DNA from 3 places in the Nocardioides sp. Leaf307 genome. Region 2 is predicted to be linked to each of the others. Evidence: riboswitches for the same ligand, from Rfam matches in the RefSeq annotation. Region 2 holds a riboswitch; each other region holds the start of a gene.
The links. Region 2 has a riboswitch for thiamine pyrophosphate ahead of thiE (thiamine phosphate synthase). Riboswitches for the same ligand answer to the same signal wherever they lie in the genome.
Positions count from the first base shown of each region.

Region 1: linked by a shared signal. The riboswitch ahead of ASF50_RS17020 (thiamine ABC transporter substrate binding subunit) and the one ahead of thiE (thiamine phosphate synthase) in region 2 are both predicted to bind thiamine pyrophosphate.
Region 3: linked by a shared signal. The riboswitch ahead of ASF50_RS13120 (FAD-dependent oxidoreductase) and the one ahead of thiE (thiamine phosphate synthase) in region 2 are both predicted to bind thiamine pyrophosphate.

Region 1 covers NZ_LMNY01000003.1:468,892-478,874, forward strand. Annotated here, with positions in the region: gene ASF50_RS17005 (M1 family metallopeptidase) at 1-200, opposite strand, end outside; gene ASF50_RS17010 (GNAT family N-acetyltransferase) at 358-876, opposite strand; gene ASF50_RS17015 (alpha/beta hydrolase) at 885-1,805, opposite strand; TPP riboswitch at 1,910-2,040, shown strand; gene ASF50_RS17020 (thiamine ABC transporter substrate binding subunit) at 2,030-3,148, shown strand; gene ASF50_RS17025 (ABC transporter permease) at 3,145-4,779, shown strand; gene ASF50_RS17030 (ABC transporter ATP-binding protein) at 4,829-5,878, shown strand; gene ASF50_RS17035 (phosphatase PAP2 family protein) at 5,902-6,948, shown strand; gene ASF50_RS17040 (acyl-CoA dehydrogenase) at 7,055-9,151, shown strand; gene ASF50_RS17045 (class I SAM-dependent methyltransferase) at 9,151-9,921, shown strand; gene ASF50_RS17050 (inorganic diphosphatase) at 9,976-9,983, opposite strand, start outside.
Region 2 covers NZ_LMNY01000001.1:1,562,242-1,572,224, forward strand. Annotated here, with positions in the region: gene thiD (bifunctional hydroxymethylpyrimidine kinase/phosphomethylpyrimidine kinase) at 1-824, opposite strand, end outside; gene thiE (thiamine phosphate synthase) at 821-1,537, opposite strand; TPP riboswitch at 1,528-1,623, opposite strand; gene ASF50_RS07135 (FAD-binding oxidoreductase) at 1,692-3,068, shown strand; gene ASF50_RS07140 (class I SAM-dependent methyltransferase) at 3,065-4,348, shown strand; gene ASF50_RS07145 (siderophore-interacting protein) at 4,362-5,165, shown strand; gene era (GTPase Era) at 5,158-6,168, shown strand; gene ASF50_RS07155 (septum formation family protein) at 6,202-7,065, opposite strand; gene ASF50_RS07160 (septum formation family protein) at 7,062-7,916, opposite strand; gene ASF50_RS07165 (NAD(P)H-dependent oxidoreductase) at 8,017-8,508, opposite strand; gene ASF50_RS07170 (LysR family transcriptional regulator) at 8,579-9,508, shown strand; gene ASF50_RS19890 (helix-turn-helix transcriptional regulator) at 9,505-9,983, opposite strand, start outside.
Region 3 covers NZ_LMNY01000002.1:841,322-851,304, forward strand. Annotated here, with positions in the region: gene ASF50_RS13110 (thiazole synthase) at 1-758, opposite strand, end outside; gene thiS (sulfur carrier protein ThiS) at 755-955, opposite strand; gene ASF50_RS13120 (FAD-dependent oxidoreductase) at 952-2,166, opposite strand; TPP riboswitch at 2,279-2,388, opposite strand; gene ASF50_RS13125 (fumarate hydratase) at 2,485-4,185, shown strand; gene ASF50_RS13130 (hypothetical protein) at 4,255-4,563, opposite strand; gene ASF50_RS13135 (DoxX family protein) at 4,689-5,141, opposite strand; gene ASF50_RS13140 (hypothetical protein) at 5,288-5,998, shown strand; gene ASF50_RS13145 (class II fumarate hydratase) at 5,995-7,434, shown strand; gene ASF50_RS13150 (aldehyde dehydrogenase) at 7,464-8,948, opposite strand; gene ASF50_RS13155 (AraC family transcriptional regulator) at 9,079-9,983, opposite strand, start outside.

The DNA of each region.
Region 1 (9,983 bases), on a different contig from region 2:
GTCACGGGCGTGTAGTCGAGCGACACGTCGTAGGACCGCACCTCGTAGCGCGCGTCGCCCTGCCGCGGGAAGAGCGTGTCGCCGCCCGCCCCGGCCTCGCTGCCGGCCTGGGCCGCGTACGCCGCCGGGGGCGCGAGCGCCACCACCCCGGTCGAGGCGAGCGCGAGGGTGGCCAGGGAGAGTCCGAGTCGTCGCAGCACGCCTGGGACCCTACGCCCGCCCGACCCCGCCCCGCGCGACCCCGGTGGTTGAGGAGGGAGCGCCAGCGACCGTCTCGAAACCCGCGCGACCCCCGCGGCCCCCGCGACCCCACGACCCCCGCGACGCCCGCGACCCCGCAGGCCACGCCGGGACCTCTCAGCCGCGCCGCCGCATCGGCACGTGGGGGATGCCGTCCTCCAGGAACTCCGGCCCGTCGACGGCGAAGCCGAAGCCGGCGTACCAGCCCGCCAGCGGCGCCTGGGCGTCGAGCACGACGTCACGGCGCACCCCGCTCTCGCCCCCGTCGCCGTCGCCGTCGCCGTCGCCGTCGCACAACGCCACGCAGGCCCCCATCAGCGTGCCGCTGAGGCCCCGCCCGCGGCCCGAGGGGTGCAGCACGACCCGGCCGATGCGCCACGTGTCGCCGTCGTCGAGCACCCGGGCGTAGCCCAGCACCGGCACCTCGTCGGGCCGCTCGGGGTCGGGGAGCACGACGTGGCGGGTGCCGGGCTCGGTGTCGCGGCCGTCGAGGTCGGGGTAGGGGCAGTCCTGCTCGACCACGAAGACCTCCTGCCGCAGCCGCCACACGGCGTAGGCGACCGCCGGCGCGAGCCCCGCGAAGTCGCTGGACCACACCCCCGTGCCGTCCACCGGGCCGCCCGCCGAACCGCTCACCGGTCCGCTCATCGGGCCGACCCCCGCAGGAAGGCCTCGACGGTGCGCCGGGCCCGGCGCGCCTCGGGGATGAGCGGCAGGATCGGGTAGACGTGGATGAGGTCGGGCTCCTCGACGTAGGTGAGGTCCCACCCGGCCTCGGCGGCCCGCCGCGCCAGCAGCCGTACGCCGGGGACGAGCAGGTCGCGCGTGCCGCAGAGCACCAGCGCCGGCGGCAGGCCGGCGAGGTCGCCCAGCGCCGGGGAGACCTCGGGACGGGCCAGGTCGTCGGGGGAGCCGGCCCACCACGCGGCGTAGGCGTGCAGCTTGGACTCGAAGAGCCACGGGTCGCGCGCCGCGAACCACCGCGTCGCGGGCGTGGAGGTGGTGAGGTCGACCCAGGGCGAGAGCAGCAGCAGCCGCTCCAGCGACCCCGCCGGGTCGAGACCGCGGTCGCGCACGCTCTGGGCCACGGCCAGCGCGATGCCGCCGCCGGCGGAGTCGCCGCCCAGCAGCACCGGGCCGTGGGCGCAGGCGCGCGCGACGACGTCGACGAGCCGGTCGTGGGAGTCGGCCCAGGTGCTGCCCGGGGCCAGCGGGTAGTCGGGCAGCACGACCCGCACCCCGAGCCGGCGGGCGAGCGCGGCGGCGTAGCGCACGTGGAAGGGGTCGATGCCGGCGACGTAGGCGCCGCCGTGCATCCACACCAGGGTCCGCTCGGGCTCGACCCCGCGTGGGGCGAGCACGTGCACGTCGAAGCCGGCGGAGGAGTCGGTGACCAGGGTGAAGCGCCGCGCGAAGCCGGGCACCAGCCCCGTCGCCAGCCCGGGCGCGCGGCCTGCCTGCCCCTCGAGCACGCGCTCGCGCTCCTCGGGCAGCGAGCTCAGCTCGCCGGCCCGGCGCAGTCGGGGGATGAGGGTCGCGAGGAGCTGGTGGCGGAGGCTCGGCACGCCGGAAGCCTCTCAGACCCCGCCAGCCGCACCCACCGGGCGGGCGCCGGGTGGCCACGGCCCGGCGGCCGACCGTGCCGGAGCGGCCGGCGACCTACACTGGCCGCAGAAGACAGGGGAGCACGACCGGCCACCGGTGGCGTGCTGAGAGTGCGGACGACGAGTCGCGTCGTACCGCAGACCCTCCGAACCTGCTCCGGTTAGCACCGGCGAAGGGAGTCCACATGAGGCGTGCGCGCGCACTCACCGTCCTGACCACCGCGGTGGTCCTCGGCCTCACCCCGGCCTGCTCGCTGGTCGGCAGCGGCGACGACGACCCGACCGCCGCCGACACGGGCGGTGCGGGCTCCTCCACCGGCGCCGGCGGCACCGAGGGGGCCACCGGCGACGGCAGCGAGGTCGTGCTGGTCACCCACGAGTCGTTCGTCCTGCCCCAGAAGGTCGAGCGGGCCTTCGAGCAGCAGTCGGGCTACGACCTCGTGGTCCGCGCCTCCGGTGACGCCGGCAGCCTCACCAACAAGCTGGTCCTGACCAAGGACTCCCCGACCGGCGACGTGGCCTTCGGCGTCGACAACACCTTCGCCTCCCGCGCGCTGGAGGAGGGCGTCTTCGCCCCCTACGCCTTCGACGCCCCCGCCGGGGTCTCCGACTACGCCGTGCCCGGCGACGACGACGGGGCGCTGACCGCGGTCGACAACGGCAACGTGTGCGTCAACGTCGACGAGACGTGGTTCGCCGAGCGCGACCTCGAGCCGCCGGCCTCGCTCGACGACCTCACCGACCCCGCCTACCGCGACCTGCTCGTGGTGCCCGGGGCCACGACCAGCTCCCCGGGCCTGGCGTTCCTGCTGGCCACGATCGCGGAGTACGGCGAGGACTGGCCCGACTACTGGGCCGACCTCATGGACAACGGCGCCAAGCTCGTCGACGGCTGGTCGGACGCCTACCAGACCGACTTCACCCAGGGCGGCGGTTCCGGCGACCGCCCGGTCGTCGTCTCCTACGACTCCTCCCCGGCCTTCACCCTCGCCGACGACGGCTCGTCGACCACCCGGGCGCTGCTCGACACCTGCTTCCAGCAGGTCGAGTACGTCGGGGTCCTGGCGGGCGCGGAGAACGTGGCCGGGGCCGAGGCGCTGGTGCGCTTCATGACCGGGCCGGAGGTGCAGGCCGCGCTGCCGGAGTCGATGTACGTCTTCCCGGTGGTCGAGGGCACCGAGCTGCCGACCGACTGGGCGCGGCACGCCGAGCGCCCCACCGACCCCTACGAGGTCGACCCCGCCGAGATCGCCACCGAGCGCGCCACGTGGCTGCAGGAGTGGACGGACGTCGTCACCCGGTGAGGCGGGCGCTGACCCTGCTGGCGCTCGCGGCGCTGCCGGTGGCGGTGCTGGCGGTCTTCTTCGTGCTGCCGGTGAGCGGCATGCTCGCACGCGGCTTCGTCGTCGACGGCGTGCTCGACCCGGGTGCCGTGCTCGAGGTGCTGGGCCGCGAGCGGGTGCACCGGGTGCTGTGGTTCACCGTCTGGTCGGCGACGGTGGCCACGGCGCTGTCGGTGCTGCTGGGCCTGCCGGCCGCCTTCGCCCTGCACCGCCTCGACTTCCCGCTGCGCCGCGTGGTGCGCGCCGCGCTGCTCGTGCCCTTCGTGCTGCCGACCGTGGTCGTCGGCATCGCCTTCCGCCAGCTGCTGGGCGAGGCGGGCCCGCTGGCCTTCCTCGGCCTCGACGGCAGCCCGGTGGCGATCGTCGCGGGCCTGGTCTTCTTCAACGTCGCCGTGGTCATCCGCGGCGTGGGCGCGGCGTGGGAGTCGCTCGACCCGCGCCCGGGCGAGGCGGCGGCGGCGCTGGGTGCGAGCCCGCTGCAGGTGCTGCGCACCGTGACCCTGCCGGCGCTGCGCCCGGCGATCGTGTCGTCGGCCAGCGTGGTCTTCCTCTTCTGCGCCACCGCCTTCGGCGTCGTGCTGACCCTGGGCGGGCTGCGCTACTCCTCGGTGGAGACCGAGATCTACCTGCTCACCACCAACCTGCTCGACCTCCAGGCGGCCGCGGCCCTGTCGATCCTCCAGCTCGTGGCGGTCACCGCGCTGCTGCTGGTGGCCGCGCGGCTGCGGGCGGTGCCCGACCCGACGCTGGCGCGCGTCGTGCCCCGCCCGCGCCGCCCCCGCCGCGGCGACCTCCCCCAGCTGGGCGCCACCGCGCTGCTGCTCGTGGTGGTCGCCGCGCCCGTGGCGGTGCTGGTGAGCGGCTCGCTGCGCGTCGACGACGCCTGGAGCCTGGGCAACTACCGCGCCCTGCGCACCCCCGGCGAGGGCGGCGCCCTGCTGGTGCCGGTGACCGACGCGCTGCTCACCTCGCTGCGCACCGCGGTCGACGCGACCTGGATGTCGCTGACCCTGGGCCTGCTGGTGGCCGTCGTGGTCACCCGGGGCTCCCGCGGGCGGGCCGAGCGGCGGGTGCGCGCGGCCCTCGACGGCTTCTTCATGCTGCCCCTGGGCGTCTCGGCGGTGACGCTCGGCTTCGGCTTCCTCATCACCCTCGACTCCCCGCCGCTCGACCTGCGCGACTCCCCGCTGCTGGTGCCGGTGGCCCAGGCGCTGGTGGCGCTGCCGCTGGTCGTGCGCACGATCGCCCCCGTGCTCGGCGGCGTCGACGACCGGCAGCGCCAGGCGGCCGCCTCGCTGGGCGCCGGGGCCTGGCGCACCGTGCTCACCGTCGACCTGCCGGTGGTGTGGCGCCCCCTGCTGGCCGCCGCCGGCTTCGCCTTCGCGGTGTCGCTGGGGGAGTTCGGGGCCACCTCCTTCCTCGCGCGCGAGGAGTCCCCGACCCTGCCGGTGGTCATCTACCGCCTCATCGGCAGCCCCGGAGCGATGAACTACGGCATGGCCCTGGCCGCCTCCGTGGTGCTGGCCGCGGCCACCGCCGGTGTGATGCTGGCCGTCGAGCGGCTGCGCGTGCCGTCGCTGGGGGCCCTGTGACCGGCCCTGTGACCGGCCCCGTGACCGGCCCGACGACAGGAGGAGCGCGATGCTCGCGCTGAGCGACGTCTCGGTGTCCTACGACGGCCGCCCGGCCGTCAGCGGGGTCGACCTCGACCTCCCCGACGGCCAGGTGCTCGCCGTGCTGGGCCCCTCGGGGTGCGGCAAGTCGACGCTGCTGCGCGCGGTGGCCGGCCTCGAGCCCGCGACGGGCCGGATCGCGTGGGACGGCGACGACCTGGCCCGCGTGCCGACCCACAGGCGGGGCTTCGCGCTGATGTTCCAGGACGGGCAGCTCTTCGGCCACCTCACCGTCGGGCGCAACGTGGGCTACGCCCTGCGCCTGCGCCGCCGCTCGCGCTCCGGGGCCCGCGAGCAGGCCCGCCGCGTCGAGGAGCTGCTCGAGCTGGTCGGGCTCACCGGCTACGCCGACCGGCTGCCCGGCACGCTGTCGGGCGGGGAGCGCCAGCGGGTGGCGCTGGCCCGCTCGCTGGCCGTCGAGCCCCGGCTGCTGCTGCTCGACGAGCCGCTCTCGGCCCTCGACGCCGGGCTGCGCGAGCGGCTGGCCGTGGAGCTGCGCGACATCCTGCGCCGCGCCGGCACGACCGCGCTGATGGTGACCCACGACCACGAGGAGGCCTTCACCGTGGCCGACCGGCTCGCGGTGATGCGGGCGGGTCGCCTGGTGCAGCACGGCGACATCGGCGAGGTGTGGCGCCACCCCGTCGACGAGGCCACCGCCCTCTTCCTGGGCTACGCCCGCGTCCTGCACGGCCCCGCGGCCGACCGGGTGCTGGCGGCGGCCGGCCGGCCCGTCGCCGCGGGCGGGGCCACGGCGGTCGCCGTACGCCGCTCCGCGCTGCAGCTGGCCGCCCCCGGGCAGCCGGGCGCGCAGGTCGGCGCGCTGGCGGCGACGGTGCGCTCGCTGCGGGGCACGCCGGAGCAGCTGCGGCTGGTCCTCGAGGTCGACGGGGTGGGCGAGGTCGACGCCGTGGCGGGCCTCGACCACCGCGTGGCGCCGGGCGACCGGGTGGGCGTGGTGGTGGACGCCACGCGGCTCGCGGTGCTCCCCGGGGCGCGCGGAGGGGGCGAAGCGTAGGGACAGTCCTTACACTGACCTGCGTGTATCGCCGCGCCTACGTCCTCCTCGTGGTCACCGCGATCGGGATGGGCCTGTGGGCCGTCATCACCGCCGCCGTGCTCGACCAGGGCCTCGTCGACCCCGAGGGCAGCTTCCTCGGCCCGTCGTGGCTGCGCCTGCCGCTGCTGCTGCTCGGCGCGCTGCTGCTCGACCTGCTGCCACGCACGCTGTGGTACTCCAAGGGCCGCCCGACGCTGATGCCGGCGATCGTGCGCGAGCGCCTGCGCTCGCACTGGAACAAGGAGCGCCTGACGCTGGTCGCGCTCGGCATCATCTGCTTCTACGTCGTCTACGTCTGCTACCGCAACATCAAGTCCTACCTCCCGCTCGTCTCCGACCGGATGTACGACCGCGAGCTGCACCTGCTCGACCGCGCGCTCTTCTTCGGCAACGACCCCGCGATCGTGCTGCACGACCTGCTCGGCACCACCGTCGCCGCCCACCTGCTCAGCTACATCTACCTGTGGTTCCTGCCGCTGGTGCCGCTGGCGGTCACGGCCTGGCTGGTGTGGTCGCGCAACATGTCCTACGGCTACTGGTTCGTCACCTCGCAGTGCGTGGCGTGGACCCTCGGCACGATCTCCTACTACGCCCTCCCCACCCTGGGCCCGGGCCTGGAGTACGTCGCGATCTACCAGCCGCTGGCCGACACACCGACGACGTCGCTGATGGAGTCGCTGGTCTACACCCGGCAGAGCTACATGATCCCGGGCCTGGAGGGCCAGGTGCAGTCGGTCGCCGGCTTCGCCAGCCTCCACACCGCGATCACGCTGCTGGTGGCCCTCATGGTGCAGTTCACGCTGCAGAACCGTGTGCTCAAGGTCGTCTTCTGGGTCAACTTCGGCGTCACCGTCGTCGCCACCCTCTACTTCGGCTGGCACTACATCGCCGACGACATCGCCGGCATCATGATCGCGCTGGTCGCCTTCTACGTCGGTGGCCTGGCCAGCGGGCAGAAGTTCGACCGCTACCCGCTCCAGTCGCACCCGACGACCACCACCTCCAAGGTGCCGGTCTCCCGCGACTGAGCCCCTGCCCGCGCCGCGCCCGCCGGCGCGCCCCGGTCTCACCCGTGAGGGCGGCAGATCCGGCGTTTTCCTGGGCGCCCCGGTGACCCGCGAGTAGCGTCGGGGCATGTCGAGCGACACCGTCAGCACCACCGTCACCCCGTCGGCCGCCACCGAGGCCCCCGCCCCGGCCGCGAGCACGCCCGAGCCGGAGCGTCACCGCTCGGGCTACCGCCAGCCCGAGGTCGACGTGGCGGCGATGACCCGCCTGCTCGACGGGAAGTACGCCGAGGTGCGCCAGCTCGTGCGCGACAGCCTCGTCGACCACGCGCAGGTGCTGCGCGACGCCGAGACGATGACGCCCGACGAGTTCCGCGAGCGGGTCAAGGACGTCGTGGTCGAGATCGCCTCGACCGGCCAGAGCGGCCTCGGGTTCCCCGAGGAGTACGGCGGCGGCGGCGACGTCGGCGCCTCGGTGGCCGCCTTCGAGACCCTCGCGCTGGGCGACCTCTCGGTGCTGGTGAAGACCGGCGTGCAGTTCGGCCTCTTCGGCGGCGCCGTGCTCCAGCTCGGCACGAAGGAGCACCACGACCGCTACCTGCCCGACCTCATCGCCGGGCGGCTGCTGGGCTGCTTCGCGATGACCGAGACCGGCCACGGGTCCAACGTGCAGGCCCTCGGCACCGTCGCGACCTTCGACCTGGCCACCCAGGAGTTCGTGATCACCACGACCTCGGAGGAGGCCGGCAAGGACTACATCGGCAACGCCGCCGTCCACGGCACGGTCGCCGTGGTCTTCGCCCAGCTCGAGATCGGCGGGGAGTCGCAGGGCGTCCACGCCTTCGTGGTGCCGATCCGCGTCGACGGCGAGCCCGCGCCGGGCGTGCGCATCGAGGACGACGGCCCCAAGATGGGCCTCGACGGCGTCGACAACGGCCGGCTGTGGTTCGACCACGTGCGGGTGCCGCGCACGAGCCTGCTCAACCGCTTCGCCGACGTCACGCCCGCCGGCGTCTACGAGAGCGCGATCGAGAGCCCCAACCGCCGCTTCTTCACCATGCTCGGCACCCTCATCCAGGGCCGCGTCTGCGTCGGCGGCGCCGGCATCAACGCCGCCAAGGTCGCGATCGCGATCGCGGTCAGGTACGGCGACCGGCGCCGCCAGTTCGAGGCCTCCGACCCCGAGCAGGAGGAGCTGCTGCTCGACTACGGCGTGCACCAGCGCCGGCTGCTGCCGCTGCTGGCCCGCACCTACGCGCTCCACTTCGCCCAGGAGGTCGTCGCCGCCGACCTGCACGCCGTGGCCACCGCCGCCGGCGGCGACGAGGTCGAGGCCGAGACGGCCAAGCGCGAGCTGGAGTCGCGTGCCGCCGGCACCAAGGCGCTCGGCACCTGGCACGCCACCCGCACCATCCAGGAGTGCCGGGAGGCCTGCGGCGGCGCGGGCTACCTCGCCGAGAACCGCTTCGCCGCGCTCAAGGCCGACACCGACGTCTTCACCACCTTCGAGGGCGACAACACCGTGCTCATGCAGCTGGTGGCCAAGGGCCTGCTCACCGGCTACGCCAGCGAGTTCGAGGACATGGACCAGTTCGGCATGGTCCGCTTCGTCGCCGGCCTGGCCGTCGAGACCGTCGTGGAGAAGACGGCCGTGCACAAGCTGGTGCAGCGGCTGCGCGACGTGCTGCCCGGCGGCGACGAGTGGGACCAGGAGGCCGGGCTGCTCGACCCCGAGTACCAGCTCGGCATGCTCCGCTTCCGCGAGGAGCACATGGTCAGCGGGGTCGCGCGGCGCCTCAAGCGCGGCATCGACGGCGGCATGAACGCCGGCCAGGTCTTCTCGCGCGTGCAGGACCACGTGATCGGCGCCGCCCACGCCCACATGGAGCGGCTCGTGCTCGAGGCCTTCGTGGCCAAGGTGCGCGCCCTGCCCGACGGCGACCAGAAGGTGGCCCTCAACCTGCTGTGCGACCTGCACGCCCTCTCGGTCATCGAGGCCGACCGGGCGTGGTTCATGGAGCACGGCCGGCTCTCGGTGCAGCGCTCCAAGGCGATCAGCCGCGAGGTCTCCTCGCTGTGCCGCAAGGTCCGCCCGATCGCGGTCGACCTCGTCGACGCCCTCGGCGTGCCCGAGGAGATGCTGCGCTCGCCGGGCCTGGTCGGCCCCGTCGGCACCCCGCGCGAGTCCTCGGTGCGCGCCGCCGCGGAGCGGGCCGGGGCCTGATGGCGCGCCCGCGCGGGCCGGCCCGCCTGGTCTCCGCCGTCGGCGGTGCGCTCGGCTCGGCGTACGTCGGGGCGCGTGCGGCCGGCGAGCAGGTCGCGCGCCTGCCCGGGCGGGTCACCGGCGGCTGGGAAGGCGACCCGCTGTGGGGCGCCTTCTACGACTGGACCGTCGAGCACCCCGGCGTCGGTGGGCCGCTGTGGCGCCTGGGCCTGGGCACCGACCAGCAGCTGCTCTTCACCGCCGCCGAGGAGGTCGGCCACCTGCCCGACGGCTCCCGCGTGCTCGACGTGCCGTGCGGCGGCGGGGTGGCGCTGCGCTCGCTGCGCGCCGACCAGCAGGTGGAGGTGGTGGCCGTCGACATCGCCGAGGTGATGCTCGAGCGGACCCGTCGCGCCGCCGCCGACCGCAAGGTCGACCACCTGGTCACCACGGTGGCCGCCGACGTGGCCGACCTGCCCTTCGACGACGCCTCCTTCGACCTCGTCGTCAGCCTCATGGGGCTGCACTGCTTCCCCGACCCCGCCGCCGCGGTGGCCGAGCTCGCGCGGGTGCTGCGGCCCGGCGGCGTGCTCAGCGCCAGCCTGCTGCTGCGCGGCACCGTGCCGGCGCTGTCGCCGGCCTGGCAGGTCGGTCGCGCCAGCGGGCTGCTCGGGCCGGGCTGCTCCAGCGTCGAGCTGCGCAGCTGGCTGGCCCGCGGCGGCGTCCAGGACGTCACCCTCCAGGTCAGCGGCGCCGTGGCCTACGTGCGCGGCGTCCGCCGCCTCCCCTGACGCACCGCAGCCCCCGCCCGGGTGACCGGACGGGGGCTGCGGGAGGGCGTCGGCTCAGTGGC
Region 2 (9,983 bases):
GCGCCGCGGAGCCAGGCCTTGGCCGTGCGCGCCGAGCCGGCCCAGTCGGCGGTGCGGGCCAGCAGGGTGGCCATCGCCGCCGACAGCGAGCAGCCCGTGCCGTGGGTGCCGGTGCTCGCCAGCCGCCGTCCCGGCAGCTCGAGCAGGCCGCCCGGCACCACCGGCGCCGCGGCGGCGTCCACGAGGGCGTCGGGACAGCCGGCCTCCCCGCCGCGGTCGGAGGCGCTGCGCGCCAGGTGTCCTCCCTTGGCCAGCACGACCGCGCCGGTGCGCGCCGACAGCTCGGCCGCCTGCGCGAGCGCTCCCGACCAGTCGGGTGCCGCGGGCCGGTCGACCAGCACCGCCAGCTCGGCGAGGTTGGGCGTCAGCAGGTCGGCGCCGGCGCACAGGTCGCGCACCGCGGCCTCGGCGTCGGCGTCGAGGAGGCGGTGGCCGCTGGTGGAGACCATCACGGGGTCGAGCACCACCAGCGGCGGCGCCGTCCGCCCGAGCCACGCCGCGACCTCGCTTACCACGTCGGCGCGGGCCAGCATGCCCACCTTGACCGCGTCGACGACGATGTCGTCGGAGACCGCGTCGAGCTGGGCGCGCAGGAAGGACGGCGGGGGCACGTGCACGGCGCGCACCCCGTGGGTGTTCTGCGCGGTGAGGGCGCTGAGGGCGGCCATGCCGTAGCCGCCGTGGGCGGCGATGCTCTTGAGGTCGGCCTGCACGCCGGCGCCGCCGCTGGGGTCGCTCCCGGCGATGCTGAGCACGCGGGGCAGGTCCCTGGCGCGCAGGTCCGGTCGTGCCCGGCGCCCCGCGGTGGTGACGGGGCGGCTCACGGGGCGCCCCAGGCGGTGACGAGGGCCGCGGCGGCGACGCGCGGGTCGGGGGCGGCGCAGACGGCCGCGACGACGGCGGCCCCCGCCGCGCCCGCACCCCGCACCGCGGCGAGGTCGCCCGCGACGATGCCACCGATCGCCACGCAGGGCAGCCGCCCGGCCGCGGCCACGACGGCGGCGAGGCCGGTCGCGCCGGTCACCGGCGGGTGGTCGGCCTTGGTGGTGCTCGCGCGGTAGGCGCCGACCCCGAGGTAGTCGACCGTGCCGGGCGGCAGGTCGCCCGCGCGGGCGGCCAGCGCCGGGGTGGGGGTGGTCAGCCCGACCAGCGCGTCGGGGCCGACGAGGCGGCGTACGAGGTCGACGGGCAGGTCGCGCCGGCCCACGTGCACGCCGTCGACCGCGAGGCCGCGGGCCCGCGCGGCGAGCAGCACGTCGACGCGGTCGTCGACCACCAGGCGCGCCCGGTCGCGGCACAGCTCGGCCACCTCGCCCAGCAGCTCGAGCACCTCGCCGTCCGGCTCGGTCTTGGCGCGCAGCTGCACCCAGCGCACCCCGCCGTCGAGGGCGGCGGCCACCGTGGCCACCACGCCCCGCGGCCGGCAGGCACCGGTGTCGGCGACCAGCATGACGCCGCCGGGGCGCCACCGGGCGGGGTCGGGCCGGATCGGGTCGGGCCGGGTCGGGTCCGGCTGGATCGGGCGTGGCTGGTCCACGGCGACATCCCTTCGCTAGTGCGAGCTAGATCAGGTTCGACGGGTCTGCTCTCAGCCCGCGTCGGCGGGCACCCCGTGTCGTCCGCCACCGTACGACGGGGGGCGACACGGACCCGACACCTGGGCGACACGACCCGGGAGTAACGTGCGGCGAGTGGCTGAGAGCGGTGCTTGGAGACAGCATGAGGAGGCGGTCGCCCGCCTGTTGACGTCGTACGCGGAGCTGGCGCCCGACGCCCCCGTGCGGCTGGCCAAGCGCACCTCGAACCTGTTCCGGCCCCGCGCCGCGACCACGTCGCCGGGCCTCGACGTGTCGGGCCTGACCGGCGTGATCGAGGTCGACCCCGGGCGGCGCACCGCCGAGGTGCAGGGCATGTGCACCTACGAGGACCTGGTGGCGGCCACGCTGGCCCACGGGCTCGTGCCCGAGGTGGTGCCGCAGCTGCGCACCATCACCCTCGGTGGCGCGGTCACCGGGCTGGGCGTGGAGTCGACGAGCTTCCGCCACGGGCTGCCCCACGAGTCGGTGCTGGAGATGGACGTGCTCACCGGCGCCGGCGAGATCGTCACGACCCGACCCGGCGAGGACCTCTTCGACACCTTCCCCAACTCCTACGGCTCGCTGGGCTACGCCACGCGGCTGCGGATCTCGCTGGTCGCGGTGCCGTCCTTCGTGGCCCTGCGCCACGTGCGCTTCGCCAACGCGAAGGAGCTGGCGGCGGGGATCGCGGCCGTGGTCGGGTCGGGGGAGCACGACGGGGTGCGTGTCGACGGCCTCGACGGGGTCGCGTTCTCCCCCGACGAGCTCTACCTCACGCTGGCCACCTTCACCGACCGACCCGGCGGGCCCGCGTCGGACTACACCGGCCAGCAGGTCTTCTACCGCTCCCTGCAGCAGCGCGAGCACGACGTGCTGACCACCGAGGACTACCTCTGGCGCTGGGACACCGACTGGTTCTGGTGCTCGGGGGCCTTCGGGGTGCAGCGCCCCGTCGTACGACGCCTGTGGCCGCGGCGCTGGCGTCGCTCCGACGTCTACCACCGCCTCGTCGGCCTCGACCAGCGCCTCGGCCTGGTCGACCGCCTCGACGCCCGCGCGGGCCGACCGCGCCGCGAGCGGGTGGTGCAGGACGTCGAGGTGCCCGTCGAGCGGCTGCCCGACTTCCTGGCGTGGTTCGACGACGAGGTCGGCATGCGCCCGGTGTGGCTGTGCCCGCTGGTCTCCCGCGGCACCAGCGGCGGCGGGCGCTGGCCCACCTACCCCCTCGAGCCGGGCGAGACCTACGTCAACGTCGGCTTCTGGGGCACCGTGCACGTCGGCGACGACGCCGACGACGGCCCGACCAACCGCGCCATCGAGGCCGAGGTGCACCGCCTCGGCGGGCACAAGTCCCTCTACTCCGAGGCCTTCTACGACCGCGAGACCTTCGACCGGCTCTACGACGGGGCGCACCTGGCCGCCGTCAAGGCCCGCGTCGACCCCGACGACAGACTCACCCACCTCTACGACAAGGCGGTGCGCAGGCAGTGACCGGCCCCACGACATCCACCCTCACCATCGGCCAGGCGGTCGAGACCCTGCTGCGCGACGGCATGCCGGTGCGGTTCCGGGCCTACGACGGCTCCGTCGCGGGCCCGCCCGACGCCGAGCTCGGCCTCGAGCTGCGCACCCCGCGCGGGCTGTCGTACCTGCTCACCGCGCCCGGCGACCTGGGCATGGCGCGCGCCTACGTCTCCGGCGACCTGGTCGTGCACGGCGTGCACCCCGGCGACCCCTACGCCGTCATGCGGCTCCTGCAGAACCACCTGCGCTTCCGCAAGCCCACCCCCGGCGAGCTCGTGACCCTCGTGCGCGGGCTCGGCCTGGGGCACCTCAAGCCGCCGCCGCCCCCGCCGCAGGAGCACCTGCCGCGCTGGCGACGCGCCGTGGAGGGCCTGCGCCACTCCCTGACGCGCGACGCCGAGGTCATCAGCCACCACTACGACGTCTCCAACGCCTTCTACCGCCACGTGCTGGGCCCCTCGATGGCCTACACCTGCGCCGTCTACCCCGACGCCGACGCCTCGCTGGAGGAGGCGCAGGCCGAGAAGTTCGACCTCGTGTGCCGCAAGCTCGACCTCAAGCCGGGACAGCGCCTGCTCGACGTGGGCTGCGGCTGGGGAGGCATGGTGCGCCACGCCGCACGGGAGTACGGCGTGAAGGCGCTCGGCGTGACGCTGTCGCGCGAGCAGGCGTCGTGGGCCAAGGAGGCCATCGACCGCGACGGCCTGGGCGACCTCGCCGAGGTGCGCCACAGCGACTACCGCGAGGTGCTCGAGACCGACTTCGACGCGGTCAGCTCGATCGGCCTGCTCGAGCACGTCGGCGTGCGCAACTACCCGGCGTACTTCTCCTTCCTGCGCGAGCGGCTGCGCCCCGAGGGCCGGCTGCTCAACCACTGCATCACCCGCCACGACAACGCGGTCACCGAGACCGGGGCGTTCATCGACCGCTACGTCTTCCCCGACGGCGAGCTCACCGGGTCGGGCACGATCATCGCCACCGCCCAGGACGCGGGGCTGGAGGTCGTGCACGAGGAGAACCTGCGCCGCCACTACGCGATGACCCTGCGCGACTGGTGCGCCAACCTCGTCGAGCACTGGGACGAGTGCGTGGCCGAGGTCGGCGAGGGCACGGCCCGGGTGTGGGGGCTCTACATGGCCGGCTCGCGGCTCGGCTTCGAGCGCAACGAGATCCAGCTGCACCAGGTGCTCGCGGTGCGCACCGGCGAGGACGGCTCCGACGGATTGCCGCTGCGGCCCACCTGGTGACTAACCTCGTCCGGTGAGCACCCGCGCCCAGCAGTACGCCGCCGTGGTGCTGCGTCGCGAGCAGCGCAGCGACCACCTCGTGCGCCTGGTCCTCGGCGGGCCCGGTCTGGCCGGGTTCGTCTCGACCGGGGTGCCCGACGAGTGGGTGGGCCTCGTGGTGCCGGGCCAGTTCCAGAGCCGCTACTACACGGTGCGCTCCTGGGACGGCACCGAGCTCGTGCTCGACGTCGTCGTGCACGACGTCGGCCTGGTCACCGAGTGGGCGGCCCGGCCGGCCGAGGAGCTGGTGGGGGAGACCGTCACGGTCACCGAGCCCAAGGGCTCCTTCGCCATGCCGGCGGGAGCGGCCTGGCTGATGCTGGTCGGCGACCTCACCGCCCTGCCGGCCATGGCCCGCATCGCCCAGACGACCACCCGGGCCGACGGCGCGAGGGCCGCGGTGCCGACCCGGATCTGGGTCGAGGTGCCCGAGGTGCCGACCGGCTACCTGCCCGAGGGCCTCGACGTGACCTGGCTGCCGCAGCCCGGCGAGGGCCGCTCCCGGCTGGCCGAGGTCGTCGAGGAGCTGGACTGGCCCGCCGACGAGGGATACTTCTGGATGGCGGGGGAGTCCTCGCAGATGCGGGCGATCCGCAAGCACCTGATGCGCGAGCGGTCGCTGCCCAGCACGGCCTACGACGTGATGGGCTACTGGCGCGGAGGCGCCACCCGTCAGCCGCGCGCTGTCGACCCCGGCCCCATCTGGCGGGCCGGCAAGGCAGCGGGCAAGACCGACGAGCAGATCTGGGCCGACTACGACGAGGCGCGACATGAGTGAGACCCCCACGACCCCCGGCAGCAGGTCGGGCCGCACGTCCGGCGAGCGCCTCGACGACCACCGCGCGGGCGGCGGCGCCGACGGGAGCGCCGGCTTCCGCAGCGGCTTCGCCTCCTTCGTGGGCCGGCCCAACGCCGGCAAGTCCACGCTGACCAACGCGCTGGTGGGCTCGAAGGTGGTCATCACCTCCTCCAAGCCCCAGACCACCCGCACGGTGGTGCGTGGCATCGTGCACCGCCCCGACTCCCAGCTCGTGCTGGTCGACACCCCGGGGCTGCACCGCCCCCGCACCCTGCTCGGCGAGCGGCTCAACGACCTGGTCAAGACCACGCTGGCCGAGGTCGACGTCGTCGCCGTCTGCTTCCCCGCCAACGAGAAGATCGGGCCCGGGGACCGTTTCATCGTCGCCGAGATGGCCAAGGTGCGTCGCACGACCAAGGTCGCCATCGCCACCAAGACCGACCTCGCCACGCCTGAGCAGATCGGTCAGCACCTGCTCGACATCGCCGCGCTCGGCGCCGAGACCGGCATCGAGTGGGCCGAGATCGTGCCGGTCTCGGCCCAGGCCGGCGACCAGGTCGAGCTGCTCCAGGACCTGCTCGTCGCGCTGCTGCCGACCGGCCCGCAGCTCTACCCCGACGGCGAGCTCAGCGACGCCCCCGAGGAGGCGATCGTGGCCGAGCTGATCCGCGAGGCCGCCCTCGAGGGGGTGCGCGACGAGCTGCCGCACTCCATCGCCGTCGTGGTCGAGGAGATGGGGCTGCGCGAGGACCGCCCCGAGGACCGCCCGCTGCTCGACATCCACGCGTCGGTCTTCGTGGAGCGCGACTCGCAGAAGGGGATCATGATCGGCCACAAGGGCTCGCGCCTGCGCAAGGTCGGCTCCGACGCCCGCGTGCAGATCGAGGCGCTGCTCGGCACCCCGGTCTACCTCGACCTGCGCGTCAAGATCGCCAAGGACTGGCAGCGCGACCCCCGCCAGCTGCGCCGGCTCGGCTTCTGAGCCCGCCGCCGCGGGGCCGGTCCGCCGGCCAGGTCAGTCCGGCACCCAGCACAGGCCGTAGGTCTGCCCGTCGGCCCACTGTTCGGCGGTGGGCCACTCGTAGCCCCAGCGGAAGCTGAGCGGGTCGGCCGCGGCGTCGCGCCCGGCGTCCTCGCACGGCGTCTCTCCCCGGGTGCGCACCGCGTCGACCCCCGGGTAGGCGCCGGTGCCGAGGTCGACCACCGAGATCGCCCGCCAGGAGTGCGGGCGCGAGCAGACGACGCGGGAGAACCCCGCGGTGCCCGGCTCGGCGGTGCCGCACACGCCGTAGCGGGTGCGACCGGCCTCGGTGTCCAGCACGCCCGCCAGGACCCCGGTGAGCGGGGCGAGGCGCTCGTCGGCGGCCAGCGCGATGACGTCGCAGCGGTACCAGTCGGCCCCGGCGTCGGACTCCTCCACCGTGGGGGTGAACCACACCGCGCGCAGCATGCTCAGGCGGCGGTCGGCCTGCGTGCCGCCGAGGAAGCCCGCCAGGCGCTCGGGGCAGGTGCGGGCCACGGAGGACTGGACCCGGTCGGAGTCGATGGCCAGCAGGTGGCCCCCCGCGAGCGCGTCGACGGTGCCGACGGCGAAGGTGCGCGCGGTGTCGCCCCCGCAGTCCACCGGACGGGCGTCGACGGTCGGCGCCAGGGCCGCGGCGTACGACAGGCGGTAGCAGGCGCCCTCCGCGGGCCGCGCCACCGGCTCGGCCGTCGGCGGAGCGGTCGGGGTGGGGCTCGCCGAGGCCGACCCGGAGCCCGACGGTGTCGAGGAGGACGACGGCTGCGGCTCGCCGGACCCGCCGCTGCACGCGGCGAGGAGCGGGAGCACGAGGGCGAGGGCGCCCAGACGGGTGCGCAAGTGGCGCGCGCGGGTCACCGGTCGGTCCTCGCCCAGCACACCGAGCGGCGGTTGCCGCCGTCCCACTCGGCCTCGTGGAAGTAGGTGTAGCCGTACTCGTAGGTGGGCGGGTAGCCCAGCCACGCCCCCACCGACTCCGAGCAGAAGTCGCGGGAGCGGACCTCGGAGAGCCGGTCGCCGGGATAGGGGTCGCCGGCCTCGCCGAGCTTGATGGTGGTGACGGCACGCCAGGTGTGGGGCTCGCTGCACGGCACCCGCGGCGATCCGGCGACGGTCGCGCCGTCGGCGCAGACCAGCCACCGGTCGTCGACGCGTCCGGTCAGCAGACCCTCGGCGGTCTCGGGGAGCTCGACGTACTCCTCGCTCTGCTCGCTGCCGCCGACCAGGTCGCACCGGTACCACCGCGCCCCCTCGTCCCAGGCGGCCTCGGAGGGGCGGAACCACGCCCACGCCACCACGGTGCGCATGACGGTGCTCTCGTCGGCGCCGAGGAAGGCCATCTGCTGGGCCGAGCAGGTGTCGTAGGCGAAGGCACCCAGGCGCGGGTCGTCGTAGGCGGCGTCGGAGAGCTCATCGGGCAGCGGGCCCACGGCGTAGGTCTGGGCGGTGTGCGGCTCGGAGCAGTCGACGGTGCGCGTGGCGTCGGAGGGCTGCGCGACGTCGTCGGGGGTGAGCACGCGGCACGCGCCCAGCTCGGGCGCCTCGACGGCGTCGACCTGGGCGGGGTCGACCTCGGGGTCGGCCTGGGCGCCCCCGCTGCAGGCGCTCAGCAGCGCGGTGAGGGCGAGGGTGGCCAGCACGGCGGTGGGCCCGGGGCGCGGGCGCCGTCGGGGCACCAGCGAGGCGTGGGGCAGCGGTGCGTGGGGCAACGCGCTCCTCCGGTGCTGGTCTCGGCCCGGCGCGACGCCGGGTGGTGGGGCGGACACCGGGATGCTACCGGTGGGGGCGCCGGCGAGGGGCGGGAGTGGCTCAGGCGTCGGGCGACACCAGGGCGGCCAGCGTGGCGCCGAGCTCGTAGGCCGCGTCGCGGGCCCGTCGGTCGACGTCGCCGACCACCTCCAGCACAGCGGCCGCCTGCCGCCACGGCAGCGCCCCGGTGATCGTGAGCACCGACCGGGTCGCGCCGGTGGTGTCGTAGCGCCCGTGCACCCACAGCCCGAAGGGCGTGCTGGCGCCCGCGCCGGAGGCGGCGGAGCCGTCGTCGGACAGCGAGCCGCCGACCTCCAGGAAGACGGAGTCGAAGAAGTGCTTGAGCGCTCCCGACATGTAGCCGAAGTTGGCCGGGGTGCCGAGCACGAGGCCGTCGGCGGCGAGCACGTCCTCGGGGCCCGCCGACAGCGCGTCGCGCACGACCACCTCGACGCCGGTGACCTCCTCGTCGTGGGCCCCGGCCTCGACCCGGTCGGCCAGCTCCGCGACGACGGCGGTGGGGGCGTGGTGCACGAGGAGGAGCCGGCTCATGGGCCGACCGTAGCGGCCGGTCACCGCGCTGCGGGGGTGCGGCAGCGCCGCGGGCACTAGCGTGCTGCCCGTGAGCTCCCTCCCCGACCTGCCGGCGCTGCGGCTGCTCGTCGACGTGGCCCGGCTGGGCAGCATCGGCGCGGCCGGACGCGCGGCGGGGATCTCCCAGCAGAGCGCGTCGGAGCGGCTCCGGGCGGTCGAGACGCAGACCGGGCTCTCGCTGGTGCAGCGCTCCACCAGCGGCTCGACCCTCACCGCCCACGGTCGCCTGCTCGTGGAGTGGAGCCAGGACCTGCTCGACCGGGCCGACGAGCTCGACCTCGCGCTGCGGACCCTGCGCTCGGAGGGCGCGCGGGAGCTCCACGTCTACGCCAGCATGACCACCGCGGAGTTCCTGCTCCCGCGCTGGCTCGTGCGGCTGCGCCAGCAGCGCGCGGCCGGGACGGCCGCGCCGGTGGCGGTCAGCCTGCACGCGACCAACTCCGAGACCGTGGTCGCCGCGGTGCGCGACGGCAGCGCCGGGCTCGGCTTCGTGGAGGGGCCGGTCGACCTCCACGGGCTGGCCACGCGGCCGGTGGGCACCGACGAGCTGGTGCTGGTGGCGGCGCCCGACGACCCGTGGGCGAGCCGGCGCACCCCGCTGCCGGCCGCCGGGGTCGCGGCGCGGGCGCTGACCACCCGCGAGCCGGGCTCCGGCACCCGCCGCGTGCTGGAGGACGCCCTGGCCGCGGCGGGGCACGTGGCGTCGGCGCCGGAGGTGGAGCTGACCACCAACGCCGCGGTGCTGGCCGCCGTGCGCGCGGGCAGCCCGCCGGCCTTCCTCAGCCGCTGGGCGGTGCGCCGCGACGTGGAGGCGGGCGACGTGGTCGAGGTCGCCACCACCGGGCTGGACCTCCACCGGGTGCTGACCGCGGTCTGGCAGGGCAGCTCGCGACCGCCGGCGGGGCCGGTGAGGGACCTGCTGGCCATCGCCGCCGGCCCGGGCGAGGCCCGGCGCTAGCCGGTCCAGCCCTGGCGGTGCGCCCAGGCCACGGCCTGCGTGCGGCGGCTGACCCCGGTCTTGGCGTAGACCTGGCGGACGTAGGTCTTCACCGAGTTGACGCTCACGAAGAGGGCCTCGGCGATCTCGCTGTTGGACTGCCCCCGGCACAGGAGGACGAGCACCTCCGACTCGCGGCCCGACAGGCCCGGGAAGGCCGGTGGACCCGCCTGGGCCGGCACGGCCTCGCCGCGGTGGACCGCCTCCACCGCGACCACGAGCTCGGCCGCCGGGGCGGTCTTGGCGACCCAGCCGTCGGCGCCCGCGTCCAGCGCGCGCTCGACCGCCGACGCGTGGGTCTGCCAGGTGTGGACGAGCACCGGGACCCCGGGGGCGTGCGCGAGCCAGGCCAGGAGCCGGGCCTCGTGGCCCGGACCGGGGGTGAAGGGGTCGCACAGCACGACGTCGACGCCGGCCAGGGCCCTCGGCTCCTCGA
Region 3 (9,983 bases), on a different contig from region 2:
TCGACGGGGCTGGAGGCCCGGGCGCTGCGCCGGCGGGGCACCCGCCCGGCGTGCCGCGCGGCGTGACCGGCCTCGACGGCCAGCCGCAGGGCGCACGCCATGCGCACGGGGTCCTCGGCGCGCGTCACGGCGGTCGCCGCGAGGACAGCGTCGCAGCCCAGCTCGAGCGCGAGCGCGGCGTCGCTGGCGGTGCCGACGCCTGCGTCGAGCACGACCGGCACGTCGACGGCGGCGACCAGGGCCTCGATGGCACGAGGGTTGAGCACGCCCAGCCCCGAGCCGATGGGCGAGCCCAGCGGCATCACCGCGGCGCAGCCGAGGTCGGCCAGCCGGCGCGCCACGACGGCGTCGTCGGTGGTGTAGGGAAGCACGGTGAAGCCGGAGCGCACCAGCGTCCCGGCGGCCTCGAGCAGCTCGACGGGGTCGGGCATCAGCGTGGCCTCGTCGCCGACGACCTCGAGCTTGACCCAGTCGGTGCCGAGCGCCTCGCGGGCCAGCTCCGCGGTGAGCACGGCCTCGCGGGCGGTGGTGCAGCCGGCGGTGTTGGGCAGCACCCGCACGCCGGCGCGGTCGAGCACGTCGAGCACCCCGCCGGGGCCCCGGGCGCCGGTGCGCCGCATGCTCACCGTGACCAGGCCGGGGCGGGCGGCCGCCAGCACGGCGGGCAGCAGCGCCAACGAGGGCAGGCCGCCGGTGCCGAGCAGGAGTCGGGAGGCGAGCGCGACGCCACCGACCACGAGGTCGTCGTCGGCGCTCATCCGCCCTGCACCGCCGTCACGACCTCGACCACGTCGCCGTCGGCGAGGCGCCGGTCCGCCAGCTGCGCACGGGGCACGACGACGCCGTTGAGGGCGACCGCGCAGCCGCGCCCGGCGCCGGTGGGGGCCAGCAGCTCGGCCAGCGTGGTGGTGTCGTCGAGGCTGCGCGCCTCGCCGTTGAGCACGACGTGGGTCATGGGCGGTCTCCGTCCGGGTGGAGGTGTGCTGGGGCGGTCGGGTGGGGGTGTGCCGGGGCGGTCGGGTGGCGGTGCGGTGGCGCGGGCGGCGGATCGAGGCGGCGCCGATCGAGGCGGCGCGGGTCGAGGCGGCGCGGGTCGAGGGCGGGCTCGACGTGGCCGTGGTCGAGGTGGTCGGCCACCAGCGCGGCCACGAGCGGGGCGAGCAGCACGCCGTGGCGGAAGAGACCGACGGCCAGCACGGTGTCGCCGTCGGGGCCCCTGTCGCCGACGGTGGCCGTGTCGCGGGCTCCCGGCGTCTCGCGCCCGCCGGTGCCCGTGTCGTGGCCGCCGTCGGCCCGACCCGCGGACCAGCGCGGCCCGGCCGGCCCCACGAGCGGCAGGTTGTCGGCCGTGGCCGGACGGTCGCGGGCGGTCGCCTCGAGCAGCTCGGCGCGGTCGAGCCCGGGCAGCAGCCGGCAGGCGGCCTCGAGCAGGCGGCGCACCCCGCCGGCGGTGACCACCGGGGGCGCGTCGTGCTCCTCGCTGGTCGCGCCGACGACCACCTCGCCGTCGGCGCGGGGCACGACGTAGACGGGCTCGCCGTGGACCCACCCGCGCACGGTGCGCTCGGGCGGGTCGTCGCTGCGCAGCCGCAGGACCTCCCCGCGCACGCCGCGCACCAGTCCGGTCGCGGCGATCCCGGTCGCGACCACCGTGCGGTCGACCGGGGCCCCCGACGGGGCCGGGAGGAGGCGGGCGCGGTGCCGGTCGAGCAGGGCGGCCACGACCTCGCGCGGGGCGACGCTGCCCTCGTCGGGCAGCAGGGCGGCTCCGGCGACGCCGGCGCCGAGGCGCGGCTCGAGGCTGCGGGCGGCCCGTCCGCCCACGACGTCGACGGGCCGGCCCAGGCGGGCCAGCAGCGCGGCCTGGCGCTCGACCAGCTGGAGGTCGGCGTCGTCACGACCGACGAGGAGCGTGCCGCCCGGGCGCAGCGCGACACCCCAGCGGCGGGCGGCGAACGGCCACAGCGCGAGGCTGCGCAGGCCCAGGTCGAGCAGCGCCTCCTCGCCGTGCCACACCTCGGCGGTGGGCGCGAGCATCCCCGCGGCGGCGTAGGACGCACCGCCACCGGGGGCCGGGTCGACGACCTCGACCTCGTGGCCGCGCCGCACCAGCTCGTCGGTGCAGGCCAGGCCGACGACCCCCGCGCCGAGCACCCGCACGCGCACGGCTCAGCCCCTCCGGGCCGAGCGGGGCGGAGCCCCGGCGCACCCCCTTGTCGGGGGACTCGACGGAGCGCTCGACGGCGGGCTCGGACGACGGGTGGTGGGACGTGACGACAGCACGGCTGCTCCTCGCTTCCTTCGCCGGCATGACCCGGATCAGGTTCGACGGTCGGAGCGGCTCAGCTCCCTCTCAGCTCGCTGCCGCGAGCTCCCGTGGTGGACGCCGTCGACCGTAGCAGCCGCTCCGGGCGCCTTCCAGGGGTCGACCGCGGAGCGGGGTCCTGCCCCACGGGGGCGCGCCCAGGCGTAGCCTTGCGGCCCGTGGCCAGCGAACCCGACTTCCGGTACTCCGACCTCCTCCCCACCGGCAAGGACGACACGCCCTACCGGTTGGTGACCGACGAGGGGGTCTCCACCTTCGAGGCCGGCGGGCGCACCTTCCTCCAGGTCGAGCCGGAGGCGATCCGGCGGCTGACCGCCGAGGCGATGCACGACATCAGCCACTACCTGCGCCCGGCCCACCTGGCCCAGCTGCGGAAGATCATCGACGACCCCGAGGCCTCCGGCAACGACCGCTTCGTGGCGCTCGACCTGCTCAAGAACGTCAACATCTCCGCCGGCGGCGTCCTGCCGATGTGCCAGGACACCGGCACCGCCATCGTCATGGGCAAGAAGTCCGAGGGCGTGCTCACCGGCGCCGACGACGGCGAGGCCATCAGCCGGGGCGTCTTCGACGCCTACACCCGGCTCAACCTGCGCTACTCCCAGCTGGCCCCGCTGACCACCTACGAGGAGAAGAACACCGGCAGCAACCTGCCGGCCCAGATCGAGCTCTACTCCACGCCCGCCGCCGACGGCTCGCCGGAGTACAAGTTCCTCTTCATGGCCAAGGGCGGTGGGTCGGCCAACAAGTCGTTCCTCTTCCAGGAGACCAAGGCGATCCTCAACCCGAAGCGGATGCTGGAGTTCCTCGACGAGAAGATCCGCTCCCTCGGCACCGCCGCGTGCCCGCCGTACCACCTCGCCGTGGTCATCGGCGGCACGAGCGCGGAGTTCGCGCTCAAGACCGCCAAGTACGCCTCGGCGCACTACCTCGACAACCTGCCCACCGAGGGCTCGATGAGCGCCCACGGCTTCCGCGACCTCGAGCTGGAGGAGCAGGTCTTCGAGCTGACCCAGTCCTTCGGGATCGGCGCGCAGTTCGGCGGCAAGTACTTCTGCCACGACGTGCGGGTCGTGCGCCTGCCGCGCCACGGCGCCTCGTGCCCGGTCGCGATCGCCGTCTCCTGCTCGGCCGACCGCCAGGCGCTGGGCAAGATCACCGCCGAGGGCGTCTTCCTCGAGCAGCTGGAGACCGACCCCGCGCAGTACCTCCCCGAGCCGGAGGTGCAGGACCTCGTCGGCGCCGGCGACGTCGTGCGCATCGACCTGACCCGCCCGATGGACGAGATCCTCGCCGAGCTCACCCGCCACCCGGTCAAGACCCGCCTCTCGCTCACCGGCCCGCTGGTGGTCGCCCGCGACATCGCGCACGCCAAGATCCAGGAGCGCCTCGACGCCGGCGAGGAGATGCCGCAGTACCTCCAGGACCACCCGGTCTACTACGCCGGCCCCGCCAAGACCCCCGACGGCATGGCGTCCGGCTCCTTCGGCCCCACCACCGCCGGGCGGATGGACTCCTACGTGCGGTCCTTCCAGGCCGCCGGCGGCTCGAAGGTGATGCTGGCCAAGGGCAACCGCTCGAAGCAGGTCACCGAGTCGTGCGAGGCCCACGGCGGCTTCTACCTCGGCTCCATCGGCGGACCCGCCGCCCGGCTGGCCCAGGACTGCATCACCTCGGTGGAGGTGCTGGAGTACGCCGAGCTCGGCATGGAGGCGGTGTGGAAGATCGAGGTCGAGGACTTCCCGGCCTTCATCGTCGTCGACGACAAGGGCAACGACTTCTTCACCGACCCCTCCGGCGCCGTCACGGTGCCGCTGAGCGCGCTGGGCGCCGGCCTGCGGGTGCGCTCGCAGGAGTAGCCCTACCCCGCGACGCACGACGCCCCCGCACCGGTCCGGTGCGGGGGCGTCGTGCGTCGCAGGGTCCGGTCAGGTACGTCGGGCGCCGGCGTTGGGGTTGGCGTTGGGCCCCGCAGGACCCTCGTCGACGGATCCGCTCTCGGCGTCGGGGGCGCCGGCGACGGCCTGGTCGGGCATGATCGGGTCGCCCGCGTCCTCGAGGTTGCCGACCTCGGAGAGCTGGCCGTCCTGGTCGCCGGGACCGGGGCGCTCGTGGGCGTTGTCCTTCTCCGCGGCGCGCTCCGGGTCGTGCTCGGTGTAGAGCTTCGAGCCGGCGGCGTCGGGCTTCGGCGTCGCGTGCTGGGATCCCTGGCCGGTGCCGGCCTCGTGGTCGCTCATCGGTCCTCCTCGCGGTCGGCGGGTCCGACCGTCTCGAACGTACTGCGCCGCCGGCCCGGCCCCGAGCCCACCGGGGGTCCCGGGGCCGATCCGGTCCCAAAGGGTGGGCGGGCCGGGTGGGCCGGTCAGGCCGCGACGGGCTCGCGGCGCGCTCCCCGGCCGGCGAGCACGTGGTCGAGGGCGAGGCGCCCCGGCACGACGCCGAGCACGAGCGCGCCGAGCCCCAGCGCGGCCACGAGCTCCCAGCCGCCCTCGGCGGCGAAGAGACCGCTGCCGCGGTGCACGAACCACCACGCGCCGGCCATCGTGGCCGCCACCAGCAGGCCGGCGACCGGCGTGAGCAGCCCGAGCACGAGCAGGACGCCGCCGCCGAGCTCGGCCACGACCGCGAAGACGGCCGCGGCCGTGGGGGCGGGGATGCCCAGCTGGGCGAAGCCGTCGGCCGTGGCGCCCACGCCCTGGTCGACGAGCTTCTGCCAGCCGTGGGCGATCAGCACGGCGCCGAGCAGCAGGCGGGCGAGCAGGAGCACGACGTCCTGCGCGGCGGGGGGCAGACGGTTCCCGAGAACGGTCGACACGGGGGTTCCTCCAGAGGGGGCGACGGGGGTCGGTAGTTGACGCTTCCACCACCGTAGGGAGCCCGGCTGAGAGCGACCTGAGCCCCGCGTGACGGCCGTGTGACGCCCGGGTGACGTCGCGTCCCGCGATGGGCGAGGATGACGGGGTGCAGCCCGGAGCCGGTCCCGTCGAGGTCCACCACGTCGAGGTCGCCCGCGCCGAGAGCGCGCGCGGCGAGCTGGTGCTGCGCGAGCGCCGCGGTGACGACGGCTCGCGGGCGCTGGAGCTGCGCGCCAACGGCGTCTTCGTCATGGACACCGTGGAGGTGCACACCGAGCGGGCGCTGGCCCGTGCCGCGCTGGAGCTGTGCGACGACCCCCGAGACGTCGTCGTCGGTGGTCTGGGCCTGGGCTACACGATGCACGAGGTGCTGGCCGACCCCCGGGTCGAGCGCTGCGCCGTGGTCGAGGTCGAGGAGGCGCTGGTCGCCTGGATGCGCGACGGCACCGTGCCGCACGGCCCCGCGCTGATGGCCGACGCCCGGGCCCGCGTGGTGGTGGCCGACGTCGCGGTCGCCCTCGCCGAGGCGCGCCCCGCGTCGTACGACCTGCTGCTGCTCGACGTCGACAACGGACCCGACCACCTCGTGCACGACGCCAACGCCTCGCTCTACCAGGCGCCGTTCCTCGACCGGGCCCGCAGCGTGCTGCGCCCCGGCGGGGTGCTGGTGGTGTGGTCGGCCGACGCCTCCCCACGCCTGGAGGAGACGATGCGCGCGGTGCTCGGCGAGGTCGAGGCGCGCCCCTTCCCCGTGCGCCTGCAGGAGCGCGAGGAGACGTACTGGCTCTACGTCTCGCGGGTACCGTCCCAGGTGTGAGCGACTCCGACCTCCCCACCGGTTCCCCGACCCGCACCTCCCCCGCGTCCGACGGCCCACCGACGCGGGTCGAGCACGACAGCATGGGCGAGGTGGAGGTGCCGCGCGACGCGCTGTGGCGGGCCCAGACCCAGCGTGCGGTGGAGAACTTCCCGATCAGCGGCACGCCGATCGAGCCGCGGCTGGTCGCGGCCATCGGCCAGGTCAAGGCGGCCGCGGCGCGCGCCAACGCCGCGCTGGGCATCCTGCCCGAGGAGCAGGCCGCCGCCATCGCGGCCGCCGCCGACGAGGTCGCCGCCGGCGCCCACGTCGAGGCCTTCCCCGTCGACGTCTTCCAGACCGGCTCCGGCACCAGCTCCAACATGAACGCCAACGAGGTGATCGCCTCGCTGGCCGCCCGCGCGGGCGTCGAGGTGCACCCCAACGACCACGTCAACGCCAGCCAGTCGAGCAACGACACCTTCCCGACCGCGATCCACGTGGCGGCCACCCTGGCCGTCACCGAGGACCTGCTGCCCGCCCTCGACGTGCTGGCCTCCTCCCTGGAGGCCAAGGCCGAGCAGTTCGCCGGGCTGGTGAAGTCGGGGCGCACCCACCTCATGGACGCCACCCCGGTGATGCTCGGCCAGGAGCTCGGCGGCTACGCCGCCACGGTGCGCTACGCCGCGGAGCGGCTGGAGTCGGTGCTCCCCCGGGTGCGCGAGCTGCCGCTGGGCGGCACGGCCGTCGGCACCGGCATCAACACCCCGCGGGGCTTCCCGCAGCGCGCCATCGCGCTGCTCGGCGAGCAGACCGGGCAGCCCTTCACCGAGGCCCGCGACCACTTCGAGGCCCAGGGCACCCGCGACTCCCTCGTCGAGCTCTCCGGGGTGCTGCGCACCTACGCCGTGGGCCTGACCAAGATCTGCAACGACCTGCGCTGGATGTCCTCGGGGCCCACCACGGGTCTGGCGGAGATCCACCTGCCCGACCTCCAGCCCGGCTCGAGCATCATGCCCGGCAAGGTCAACCCGGTCCTGCCCGAGGCCACGCTCATGGTCTGCGCCCAGGTCATCGGCAACGACACCACCGTCACCGTGGCCGGCGCCAGCGGCTCCTTCGAGCTCAACGTCGCGATGCCGGTGATCGCGCGCAACCTGCTGGAGTCGGTGCGCCTGCTCGCCACCTCCTCGACCCTGCTGGCGCGTCGCTGCGTCGACGGCGTCACCGCCGACGCCGGGCGCATGCGTGGCTACGCCGAGTCCTCGCCCTCCGTGGTGACCCCGCTCAACAAGCACATCGGCTACGAGGCCGCCGCGACGGTCGCCAAGCGGGCCCTCGCCGACGGCGCCACCATCCGCGAGACCGTCGTCGCGATGGGCTTCCTCGAGCGCGGCGAGCTCACCGAGGCCCAGCTCGACGAGGCCCTCGACGTGGAGTCGATGACGCACCCCTGAGCCCGGCGGGCGAGCCCGCCGGGCGCGGGTCAGCCCAGCTGGAAGGGGTCGCGGGTGCCGCCGGTGAGCTCCACGAAGACCGACTTGTCCTCGAGGTACTCCCCCACGGCGTCGCTGCCGTTCTCCCGACCGATGCCCGACATCCCGAAGCCGCCGAAGGGCATGTTGGGCGCCACGACGCGGTAGGCGTTGATCCACACCGTGCCCGCGCGCAGCCTGCCGGCCACCCGGTGGGCGCGGTGCACGTCCTTGGTCCAGACCGCCCCGGCCAGGCCGTAGGGGGTGTCGTTGGCCAGGCGCACGGCCTCGTCCTCGTCGCTGAAGGTGTAGGCCGACAGCACGGGCCCGAACACCTCCTCGCGCACGATGGTCGCCTCGGGCTCCGCGACGACCACGGTGGGGCGCACGAAGAGACCGCCGAGGTCGTCGTTGGGGCCGCCGCCGGTGGCGATGGTCCACCCCTCCTCGCGGGCGCCGTCGAGGTAGCCCAGCACCTTCTCGTACTGCGGGCGGTTGGCGACCGGCCCCATCTCGGTGCCGGCGTCGGTCGGGTCGCCCTGCACGATGCTCTCGGCGCGGGCCACGACCTTGGCGACGAGCTCGTCTTTGACCGACTCGTGCACGATCAGGCGGGAGCCGGCCATGCAGGTCTGGCCGGTGGCCGCGAAGACCCCGGCCACCAGGCCGTTGGCCGCCGCGTCGAGGTCGGCGTCGGCGAAGACGACCTGGGGCGACTTGCCGCCCAGCTCGAGGGTGACCTTGTTGATGTTGGCCACGGCGGCCTGGGCCACCTTCGCCCCGGTCGCGGTGGAGCCGGTGAAGGCGACCTTGTCCACGCCCGGGTGGGCGGCCAGGCGCTCGCCGGTGGAGCGGTCCCAGCCGGTGACGACGTTGAGCACCCCGGCGGGCAGGCCGGCCTCGTGGAGCACCTCGGCGAAGGCCACGGTCGAGGCCGGGGCGTGCTCGGAGGGCTTGACCACCGCGGTGCACCCGGCGGCGAGCAGCGGCGCGAGCTTGAAGGTGAGCAGCAGCAGGGGGCTGTTCCAGGGCGTGATCGCGCCGACGACGCCGACCGGCTCGCGCACGGTGTAGCCGAAGTAGGTCTGCGGCGCGAGCGCCGGCACGGTCTTGCCCTCCAGCTTGTCGGCCAGGCCGGAGAAGTAGAGGTACCACGCGCCGAGGCCCTTGAGCTGGCCGCGCATCTCCCGCATGAGCTTGCCCGAGTCGCGCACCTCCAGCAGCGCCAGGCGCTCGGCGTTGGCGGTGATCGCGGCGGCGATGTCGCGCATGACCGCAGCGCGCTCGAAGCCGCTGCGCGCTCCCCACTCGCCCTCGAAGGCCGCGCGTGCGGAGGCCACGGCCCGGTCGACGTCGTCCGGCCCGCCGTCGGCCACGACGGCCCAGGGGCGGCCGGTGTAGGGGTTGGTCGACTCGAAGGTGCGGCCCGACAGGGCGTCGACCCGCTCGCCGTCGATGAAGAGCTGGAAGGTCTCGAGGTCGCCGGACTCGCTCACGTGGACTCCCGTGGTCGGGGGCCGGCTCCGACGCCGGCCGTCGTCACGACGCTAGGCGGCCCGGCGGCGGGCCGACTATCCGTTGCGCGCCCGCCCCCGGCCGCTCAGCGCAGCGCGCCCACGTGTGGGCTCAGCGCTGCAGGGTGGCGCTGGGCAGCTCGTCGAACTGCGCGCGGTACTGCTGGGCGAAGCGCGACTGGTGGAAGAAGCCCCAGCGCGTGGCCACGTCGGTGACGCGGGTCTCCAGCGGGTCGCTGGCCAGCAGCTCGGCGCGCACCTTGGCCAGGCGCACCCGGCGCACGTGGGCCATGGGCGACTCGCCCAGCTGCTCCTGGAAGGCGGCGTGCAGCGTGCGGACGCTCACGCAGCCCACCCGGGCCAGCACCTCGGGGGTCAGCGCCTCGTGGGCGTGCTCCTCGATGTGGCGTACGACGGGCGCCAGCCGTCCCAGCCGGGCACGGTCGCCACGACCGGTGAGGTCGTCGGTGTACTGGTGGCGCCCGGCCAGCAGCAGCTGGGTCAGCACGTAGGACTCCAGCTGGCGGCGCGCCAGCGGGCTGTCGGCGAGCCCACCGGGCCGGTCGAGCTCGGTGGCCAGGAACTGCACCGAGCGCAGCAGCGACTGCCCGGCCGCCGACTCCAGGTCGAGGAAGAGGTCGAAGGCGACGACGTCGACCACCGGACGGCCCAGCAGGTCGGCGAGGTGCGACTCCAGGCCCGCCCGCGAGATCTTGAGGATGAGCTGCTCGGCGTCGTGGGACCACCGCACCGTGGTCTGCACGTCGGGGGTGAGCACCGTGCCGCCGCGCCGGGGCCGGGTGTGGGCGCTCGACCGTCCGCCGCGCGAGGCCCAGGTCTCCCCGACCAGGTCGAGGTTGACGTGGTAGCACACGTCGGTCGGCGGCATCCACAGCTCGGTCTCGGCCTGGTAGGTGAGGTAGCCCAGCGTGAGGTGACGGTCGGTGACGGCGTTGAGACGCATGTCGAGCACGTCGCTGCCGCCCTCGAGACGGTGGGGCAGGTAGACCGACGTGA